DNA from 3 places in the Cupriavidus sp. FW305-F7 genome. Region 1 is predicted to be linked to each of the others. Evidence: predicted binding sites of a transcription regulator. Region 1 holds the regulator's gene; each other region holds the start of a gene.
The links. Region 1 encodes sigma-54, which starts transcription at its own class of promoters, with help from an activator protein. Its sites were predicted from a motif close to TGGCANGNAANCTGCTTT; they were not measured.
Positions count from the first base shown of each region.

Region 1 (3,269 bases):
CCAGGATTCCCTCTCTTTGTATGGCGCAGCATACACCTTGGCGCTGCGCTTGCGAACACTCTTGCCCATTCGGGTGAAAAGCGTTGGCTCCGGCGCCACAGCCGGGCCGCACCGCCAGTGCGGGCGCGGCATGCCGGCGGCAACCCGGAACGCAAGGGCGCAAAAAAGCCGCGCTTCGTGGCGCGGCTTGCCTGTTCAATCCTGATTCAGCAGCCCGCTGCGGGGCTGCCGGGCACGGTCATTGCTGCATTTGCGCTGCGGCCATCTGGTACTTGACCGCTTCGCGGTCGTGGCCTTGCACGCGATCCTTGTAGCGGATCACCTGACGGTCCAGCTTGTCGACGAGTGCGTCGATCGCTGCATATAGGTCTTCGTGATGCGCCTCGACAAAGATGTCCTTGCCCTTGAGATGTAGATTAATTTCCGCGTACTGACGCCGGTCCTTTTCCTTGTGGTTGTCGACAGAGAGCAGCACGCTAACGCCAATGACCTGATCGAAATGCCTGACGATTCGCTCCAGCTTCGTTTCCACGTACTCACGCAGAGGGGGCGTGATGTCCAGGTGGTGTCCACTGATCTTGAAGTTCATAGCGCTTCTCCTTCTGAAAGAGCCTCACCAGGCAGGCGGTGGGCTCGGCTACAAAGACTTGCGGAGATTGACTGCGGGGATCTTCAGGGCTTCGCGATACTTGGCAACAGTGCGGCGCGCAACAACAAAGCCTTGCTCACCCAGCAGTTCGGCAATGCGACTGTCGGAAAGGGGATTCCTCGGGTCTTCGGCTCCTATCAGTTGCTTGATCAAGGCGCGGATGGCCGTTGATGAAGCCGCGCCACCGGTTTCGGTGGACACGTGGCTGCCGAAGAAGTACTTCAGTTCGAAAGTACCCATCGGCGTTGCCATGAATTTATTGGTCGTCACCCGGGAGATGGTTGACTCGTGTAAACCCAGTGTATCGGCAATCTCCCGCAAAACCAAGGGGCGCATGGCGATTTCGCCGTGACTGAAAAAGTTCTTTTGACGCTCGACAATGGCCTGCGAGACACGCAGGATTGTGTCGAACCTTTGCTGGATGTTCTTGATCAGCCAGCGCGCCTCTTGCAGCTTTTGCTGCAGTCCGGCCGTGCCGGACTCACCCTTCGCGCCACGCAGGATTTGGGCATACATATCGTTGATGCGCAGCCTCGGCATCACATCCGGATTGAGCTGCGCGATCCAGCCGCCGCCACCCTTGCGCACGAACACGTCCGGCACCACAAAGTCCGCTTCCGGGCGGCTGTACGCATGGCCGGGGTAGGGCGCCAGCGAGCGGATCAGTTCGTGTGCGGACTTCAGTGCCACTTCATCTACCTGCAGTGCCTTCTTCAGCCGCGTGTAGTCGCGTACTGCGAGCAACTCCAGGTGATTGCTAACGATGTTCAGCGCCAGTTCGCGTTGCGGGTGCGTCAGGCGTCGCAACTGCAGGGCCAGGCACTCGGCGGCGTTGCGCGCACCCACGCCGGGCGGGTCGAAACTCTGCAGCAGCGTGAGGATGGCGTGGACTTCGTCGATCTCGAACTCGAGTTCTTCCGGCAACTCCGTGCAGATCTCCTCAAGCGATGCGCTCAGGTAGCCATCGTCGTCGAGCGATTCGATCAGGAAGATGGCCAGGCCTTTGTCGCGCGCCGAGATCTTCAGCGGCGTGAGCTGCTCCATCAGGTACTCGCGCAGCGTGGGCTCGGCCTCGCGCAGCTGCATCGGCGTTTTTTCATCCTCGTCGCCCTGGGGGCGGCGGGCAAAGTCGTCCAGGCTCCAGTCGCCGCTGCCGTAGTCGTCGCCGTTGCCGCTGTCGCCATAGCTGTCGTCGTCACCCGCGCCGTCGGCGCGAGCCTCGCCATTGCCCTGGGGCTCAGCCGGGGCGGGCGCCGGTGCGCTCTGCAGGTTGACCGAGCCGTCGGCCGCCACGCGCAGCGGGCTTTCGATCCAGTCGTTCTCGCGCTCGAGCAGCGGGTTTTCCGTCAGCGCCTGTTCGACCTCTTGCTGCAGTTCCAGCGTGGAGAGCTGCAGCAGCCGGATCGACTGCTGCAGTTGCGGGGTCAGGGCCAGATGCTGGGAAAGACGGAGCTGTAGCGACGGTTTCATGCGAGCTATTCTATGCGCATCTTTCCGTTGTTGGAACGGAAATTGCTATCGCTTATGCGGTCCGATCGCCGCTGGCTGTGGGAGGGCCCACGCGCGCCCGCGAAGAGGCCTGCCGCTCGCGGGCAGGCCGTTAAGTCACATGCGGAAGTTCTCGCCCAGGTAGACGCGCCGCACTGCGTCATTGGCGATGATTTCCTCGGGCTGGCCCGCGGCCAGCACCGTGCCTTCGCTGATGATGTAGGCGTGGTCGCAGATGCCGAGCGTCTCGCGCACGTTGTGGTCGGTGATCAGCACGCCGATATTGCGTGCCTTGAGGAAACTGACGATGCGTTGGATCTCGCCCACGGCGATCGGGTCCACGCCGGCGAAGGGTTCGTCCAGCAGGATGAAGCGCGGCGACGACGCCAGCGCGCGCGCGATTTCGACACGGCGGCGCTCGCCGCCCGATAGCGACAGCGCCGGGTTGTTGCGCAGGTGCGCGATCTGCAGGTCGTCGAGCAGCGAATCCAGGCGGCGCTCGATCTCGGTCTTGGGCAGCGGCTTGCCGTTGCTCACCTGAAGCTCCAGCACCGCGCGGATGTTCTCTTCGACGTTGAGCTTGCGGAACACCGAGGCTTCCTGCGGCAGGTACGATAGCCCCATGCGCGCGCGCTCGTGGATCGGCAGGCCGCTGATGTGGTCGCCGTCGAGCACGATATCGCCTTCGTCCAGCGCCACCAGGCCCACGATCATGTAGAACGAGGTGGTCTTGCCCGCGCCGTTAGGCCCGAGCAGGCCGACCACCTCGCCGCTCTTCACGTCGAGCGAGACGTCCTTGACCACCGTGCGCGAGCCATAGCGCTTCTTCAGGTGGCGCACGACCAGCGTGCTGCCGCCGGGAAGGACGGTGGAGGCTTCGACGGAAGGCTTGTCGGCGATGGTTGCGGTATCGGTCATTGGCACGGTCTGGCGTTCAGGCGTTTCTGGCGCGGGCAGGCAAGCCGGCGCCAGGCGTCAGGGTTTGTTGGCAGGCGCGGGCGCCGTCTTCAGGTCCAGCGGCGAGCCGCCATTGCCCGTGGCGCCGGCCTTCTGGTCCTGGCGCGGCGACAACACCGCGCGCACGCGACCGGACGGATTGGCGGCCGCGGCGTCGCCGCTGCCGCCGCCGGCG
Region 1 covers NZ_JBYSYC010000007.1:61,499-64,767, forward strand. The annotation lists gene hpf (ribosome hibernation-promoting factor, HPF/YfiA family) at 239-589, opposite strand; gene AC3WL8_RS08750 (RNA polymerase factor sigma-54) at 638-2,119, opposite strand; gene lptB (LPS export ABC transporter ATP-binding protein) at 2,255-3,055, opposite strand; gene lptA (lipopolysaccharide transport periplasmic protein LptA) at 3,113-3,269, opposite strand, start outside.

Region 2 (3,269 bases), on a different contig from region 1:
CTGGTATTTCCAGTAGGCATCCATGGTCATGCGGAACGGGTCTTCCCATTTGTCCCAGTCGTGGATGCGGATGCCCTCGTACTTGTCGAACGGGAAGACCTTGTCCATCGGCTCGTAGGTCGTTTCCCAGGCCAGGTCCCGCGTCATCGAGGCGTACTTCTCGCGCAGGTTGAGCTTCTTGCGTGCGTCCATGATGTCTCCGTGATGTTCTGTGTGCCGCTGCGGTGTCAGGCATTCCAGCGCAGCGTGAAGGCGTCTTCGTCTTCGTCGATGTTTCCGCACAGCGAGATGAGGTTCAGCTGGATCTCCTGCAGGTCCCAGTCGCGGCCGAGCTTGCCGGCCACCAGTTCGCGCACGATGGTCAGGTGGCCGGGGGCGTCAATCTTGACCATGGCGGGAAACTGCGACACCACCGCATGCGGGTTGGCCTCGGTGATGGCGTCGATGATGGGTCGGGTGTCGTCGTTGTTCTGCAGCGCGATGTAGACGTTGGCTGGGGTGGCTGACATGGCGTGTCTCCGTGGGGTTCGTTGTGGGCGGATCAGGCAGCCAGGCCGAGCTTGCCCAGGCGGACTTCGAACTGCTCGCGGCACAGCGCCACCATCTGCGCGCCGTCCTCGCCGGTGAGCGCATCGGCCACCGGCACCAGCGCCTGCGCCACCTCGGCGCAGGCGGCGCGCGCCCAGCCAGACAGCAGCACGCGGTTGGCCTCGGACTCGGCCGCGGCGGCCTGGATCACGGCATCGACCCAGCGTGCGTGCTCGTCGCGCCAGTCGTTCATGAATTCGGTCAGCACCGCCAGCCCGGTGCCGCAGGCGCGCGCGATCACCGCGTCGGCATGCTGGTAGACCAGCGGGTAGAGCAGCCCGTCGAGCACCAGGTTCTGGGCGATGAAGGTCTCGAACCAGTCCTCGGTGACAAAGGTATGCTCGACAAAGCGGCGCAGCGGCTGCCATGCGGCGCTCTCCAGCCACGCCACCCTGGCCCGCTCCAGCGCCACGCCGGTATTGCCGTCCAGCAGCATGCCGATGCGCGACAGGTATTGGGCGATACCCAGGCGGTCCATCGCGCAATAGGTGCAGGCCTGCGTGATGGCCGTGCCCCAGCCATAGTCGGCGCAGTAGAAGTTGTTCATGTTGGCGCCCCACTCCACATGGCGCAGCGGCAGCAGGCCTGTGGCCAGGCGTTCCTGCCATTCGGCCGGCAGCGCCTGCAGCAGCCCGCGCTTCTCGACAAAGGCAAAGCTCTTCTCCGTTGCATCCTGCTGGCGCCCGCGCGCGGTAACGTAGGCGCCGTAGTAGAACTGGCGCGGGTCCTTCAGCGCGTACCAGTCCTGCATCACGATCGCCGTGCGGCGCTTGTCATACAGCTCGAAGCTGGGGTCCCAGGTGGGGCGGTAGTGGAAGTTCACCTCCGACTGCACGTCGTAGGTCGCCTCCTGGTAGCGCGACGCCGGCTTGTCGCCGAAGCGGCGCGCGACATGGCCGTAGGTCTGGCGCAGCGGCTGGATCTGCTGGGTCTTGATATCGACTTGCATCGTTTGGTCTCCTGTATCCCTTCTCTCTTTGTGATGCGGTGGCTGCGGCGTCAGTCGTCGGCTTGCGGCTGCGGCGCTGCTTCCAGCGGGGGCAGGAAGCGCACGCGGTTGACGCAGCAGAAGGCTTCGAACATCGGCTCCGGCATGATCAGTTCGACGTTGAGCTCAGGGTCGGCCACGCTGAAGGCGAACTGAACAAACCCTTCTGGGGTGCGGCCCTCGACCCGCACATAGCGCGGCGTGGCTTCGAACAGGGGAACCGACGGGGTGTTCATGGCGCGCTCCATTGCGTTGGCTGGACGCAGGCCTTATTGCGAAGACCGTGCCAGCGAGCGCGAAGCGTTGTGGGACAAGGGTTGCGGGGAATTGGCGGTGGCGAGCGTGCGCGTTAACCCGGAAAGGTCCGCGCGAAACGCATCGATGAATTGATGAAGCTGCGCGCAGGCCTTGATCAAATGATCAAAAGCCGCGCCGGGCGGGCGTTTGCGGGCAGCGAGCAGATGCGGATGGGATTGCCCTGCGGCGCAGCAGCGTGCGTGGGCAACCTAGTTGAGAAGACTTGATCTGACAGGGAAAAATCGTTGGCGCGGTGCAGCATCGGGCAACTTCGGGCCGATGCGCGGCCCGGAGGGGCTGCATCAAATGATCAAGTGGAGAAATGCGAGGGGCCGGGAGAAGCGGAGGAGATGGGTGGCGCAGGGGATCGTGTGAACGCGCTTGATCCACGCGAGTGTGCTCCCCTCTCCCGCTTGCGCGAGAGGGGAGCACACCCTCGGCATTTGAAGCCTGGAAGCGGCCTCAGTTACCGTTGCCGTGGCCGTTACCCCCGCGCGTGCCGCGCATCTTCCACCGATACGCCAGCTGCGGCCGCGTAATACCCAGCAACCGCGCCGCCTGGCTCATATTGCCGTCGGCGCGCTGCATGGCCGCCTCCATCAGCACGGTCTCGACTTCGCCCAGCGCCAGCTGCTGCTCGGACATCTGGTCCAGCAGCGCATGGACCGCGGCTTCGCGCAGGTCTGGCAAGGTGCCGCCCGCCCCCAGCCGCGGCGCGGTATCCACCACCGGTGCCACGGTGCCTGGCAGGAACAGGTGGTCGGCGGTGATCTGGCCGCCCTGGCTGGCCAGGATCACGCCGCGCTCGATCACGTTCTCCAGTTCGCGCACGTTGCCGGGCCAGTCATAGTGGCGCAGCTCGGCCAGCGCGCGGTCGGTGATGCCGACGATGCGCTTGCCGTGGCGCGCGCCGTAGCGGGCCACGAAGCGCTCGGCCAGCGGCCGGATATCGTCCAGGCGCTCGCGCAGCGGCGGGATCGTGACCGGATAGACATTGAGGCGGTAGTACAGGTCCTTGCGGAAAGTGCCCTGCTTCACGGCTTCGGCCAGGTCGACATTGGTGGCGGCCACCAGCCGCACGTCCACCTTTCGCGTGCCGGTGCCGCCCACGCGCTCGACCTCGCCTTCCTGCAGCACGCGCAGCAGCTTGGACTGGGCCGAGGCGGAGAGTTCGCCCAGCTCGTCCAGGAACAGGGTGCCGCCGTGCGCGCGCTCGAAGCGCCCGGGGCGCGACTGGCTGGCGCCGGTGAAGGCGCCCTTTTCCACGCCGAACAGCTCGGACTCAATCAGCTCGTCGGGAATCGCCGCGCAGTTCACGGCAATGAAGGGCTTGTCGGCACGCCCGCTCACGCTGTGCAATGCCTGCGCGAACCGCTCCTTGCCCACGCCGGTCTCG
Region 2 covers NZ_JBYSYC010000025.1:59,805-63,073, reverse strand. The annotation lists gene AC3WL8_RS22675 (aromatic/alkene/methane monooxygenase hydroxylase/oxygenase subunit alpha) at 1-192, opposite strand, end outside; gene AC3WL8_RS22670 (MmoB/DmpM family protein) at 228-509, opposite strand; gene AC3WL8_RS22665 (aromatic/alkene monooxygenase hydroxylase subunit beta) at 542-1,537, opposite strand; gene AC3WL8_RS22660 (phenol hydroxylase subunit) at 1,588-1,812, opposite strand; gene poxR (phenol degradation transcriptional regulator PoxR) at 2,336-3,269, opposite strand, start outside.
Region 2: the regulator sigma-54 is predicted to act here: its motif matches at 1,848-1,865, upstream of AC3WL8_RS22660 (phenol hydroxylase subunit).

Region 3 (3,269 bases), on a different contig from region 1:
CGCGGCCAGCGGCAGTTCCGTGGCCTGCCCGGCGAGCAGTGCAAGTCCGAGGACTAGCACGGCGGCCGCCAGCAAGGCGTTGGGAACGCGCCGGTAGGCAAGATCTGTGTAGAGGGTCGCCGCGCAGAGGAGCGCGGAAATCACGCCGGTCTTATGGTTTCGGCCTGCTCAATTGACGAACCATCCCGAAACCTTGACTGAGAGCCGGGTGAAGCTGGCGTTGAGTTCTGTGCCGAGTTGGCCGGCGCCGACTGCGATGGCCAAAGCGACGAGCCCGACGATCAAGCCATACTCGATAGCCGTCGCCCCGCGCTCATCTTTAATAAAGCGTGCAATGAGTCGTTTCATGTTGTCACTCCCGAGTGATCTAAGAAGCCGCGATCACGCTTCCCCCGTTCGATTATCACGGTGCTCTGTGGCCCGCTCTTTTATCGACATTTCACGCTTGCTGCGTTTTCTTTTTAAGATATGGAATGTCTCAACCATACCCCTCCTATGGGTGATAGCAATGACCCAAAGGGGTTAAGACATGCGTTTGAAACGACCCGGCACGCCCGGGTCACAGGTTGTCAAAGAACAGGCTTGCAGGCCGGGAACCGGCCTGCAAGCTGGCATTGCGGTCATTGCGGCCGCAATGCCAGCCAAAATAAAAAGATGCGCTGCGACGGGGTGATGAGCGACAGCGCACCGTGAAAACACCTAGCCGGTATGAGACATTTCAGCGCAGCAGGCCACCCACCAGCGGCAATTGCAGCGTCTTGACGTCGCCGCTGCCACCCTGGCTGTCTTGAGCGCCCTGCTTCAGCCCGCCGACCAGCCCGGTCACCGGCGCCAGCAGCGCGGTCACGGGACTGAGCGCGCCGCCCGCGGAGCCGCCCTCACCTCCGCCGGCGACCTTGGCCAGCGGCAGGTTGTTCACCACGCCGCCGAGCGGGTTGCCGCCATGGCCGCCATCGCCGCCGTACCCGCCGCCCGCGCCTGCCAGCGGCAGGTTGTTCAGCAGGCCACCAAGCGGGTTGCCGCCGCCCTGACCATTGCCGTTGAGGAGCGCGCCAGCGGCCGCGACCGTCTTGCCGGCCTCAGTCACCACGCCGCCCAGCGGCGAGACCACCGGCGCGTGGCTGTTGCTGATCATGCTGCCGCCGGCAGCCGCGGTATTGCCGACCTTGTAGAGCAGGCCGTTGGCCGGATCGCCCAGGTGCGTGACCGCGCCCAGGGTCTGCGTGCCGTCGGTGACCTTGCTGGTCAGCGGCACGATGACCTTGCTGACCGAATTCGTGACCTGCGCGACCGGGCCTTCGGACAGCACGCTGTGCACCTTGCCGCTGCTATCGTGCACCGCGATGCCCACGTGCCTGACCAGGCCGCCCACCGGCTCGGTCACCGGCGCCAGTGGTGCCAGCTTCTCGGTGCCCAGGCCGTATACCAGGTCGCCGCCGCTGATCAGCGTCTCGCCCACGTCGTGGACCACATTGCTGGTGCTGGCAACCGTCACGCCAACCGGGTTGTCGACCGAACCCATCTGCCCCAGCCCGTCGCGCACGCCCGCGCCGAGCGAGCCAACGGCCCTGCCGGCATTGATCACCACGTCGCCGGCGCCTTCGCGCGCCTTGGTGGGCAGCAACGGCAGCGGCGCTTCCTGGATGCTCTTGCCGACCTCGCTGATGGCATTGCCCGTGGCCACCACGGTATTGCCCGCGCCTTCGGTCACCTTGGCGGTGGGCGTGGTCTCGCCCGATGCGGACGGTCCCGGCGTGACCGGCGTGTCGATGTTGCTGTTCGGCCGCGGATTGGCGCCGCTGCCGCCACCGCTCGACGAACAGCCTGCCATCAGCAAGGCAATAGCGGCCACGCCGGCCGCGGCCAGTGAGGTCATGGAATGCTGCGACGGATGCTTGGTTTGCATTGTCCTTCTCCTGTCTTGTTGGCCACGGTGCTGCCGGCCGTCTTGTCTTATGTGCGCCGCATGGGATTGCCGACGAGCCTCCCCGGAGTCCCGCTTTGTTCCTCTGGCGGACCGCTCCGAACCGGCACGGCAAGACAGTGGAACGCGGGATCGTCGGCGCGTCTGGACAACAAATGGCAAGGCCCGTGCCAGCGGCGCCGGCGGTGCCGGCACGGAACCGGCCGCGGCGCTGCAAGCCTTGCCTGGCGCGGATTGCCGGGGTCCGGGGTAGCCACGTGCTGGGCCCAAACGCCGTTGCGGCGCGGGCCTGACGTGTTACGTGCTACGTAACGTGTTCCTGGAACACGGGAACACGGCGGCGCGGATGACCGTGGCGGGAGGGCGGTGGCAGCGCACGGCACGGCGCGCTTTCCTGGCTGGGTCGCCATCGCCGCATGGCCCGCCGTTCCGGCTGTTTTGTTCCCTGCAGACGCCACACGTTACGTAACGCGTAACGCGCAGCCGCCCCGACACCCCGTCCCCGGCGGCGCCGCAAGCGGTTCCCGCCACTCCCCTGGGAACCGCGCCCGGCAAGGCTTTGCGGGCACCACACCCGAATTCCGCAGGGTCCCTTCCGGGACGCGTCGCGGCGCTGGCATACCGATTGCGCCATATCCGTCACCGCCGCACGCAGAAAGCGAACGCGTTGCGCGGCCGAGCGATTTAAACGACGGGAATGAGGGAACAGAACATGCGCAAACAACAACTCGCCGTAACGGCACTCCTCGCAACCTTGCTGGCCCTGGGTGGCTGCGCCAGCGGCAGCGGATCGACCTCCATGGGCACCAGCGATACGGCGGGCACCAATGGCGGCACTAAGACTACGGGAACCGATGGCACTGGCGGCATGGGTGGCTCCGGCGGCAGCACCGACCTGGCCGGCGGCGGTACCGGTGGCACGGGCGGCGGCACGGGTGGTACCGGCGGCACCGGTGGAACGGGTGGCAACGGCGGCAACACTGGCGGCGGCGAAACGCCCACCTCGCTGACCCCGACCGCCACGGTCATCAACAATGCCGGCACGGTGCTGGGCAATACGGGCAGCACCGTCACCGACCTCGGCAACCAGCTCGGCAGCGCCAACCTGCCGCTGGTGCCGACGCAGACGCAAAGCGGCCTGGGCGGCGTGGTGGCCTCCACCGGCGATGCCGTGGGCGCGCTGGCCGCGGGCCTGCAAGCGGGCCTGGGCAGCATCCCCAATTCGACCAACCCGGTTGGCACCACGGTCGCCAGCACCGGCAATGTGGTCACCGAACTCGGCAAGGGAGTGTCCAGCGCCGGCACCGCTGTCAGCGGGCTGGGCACCGGCCAGCTCGCGCCGCTG
Region 3 covers NZ_JBYSYC010000001.1:356,129-359,397, forward strand. The annotation lists gene AC3WL8_RS01630 (prepilin peptidase) at 1-144, opposite strand, end outside; gene AC3WL8_RS01635 (Flp family type IVb pilin) at 169-348, opposite strand; gene AC3WL8_RS01640 (collagen-like triple helix repeat-containing protein) at 719-1,906, opposite strand; gene AC3WL8_RS01645 (collagen-like triple helix repeat-containing protein) at 2,637-3,269, shown strand, end outside.
Region 3: the regulator sigma-54 is predicted to act here: its motif matches at 2,080-2,097, upstream of AC3WL8_RS01640 (collagen-like triple helix repeat-containing protein).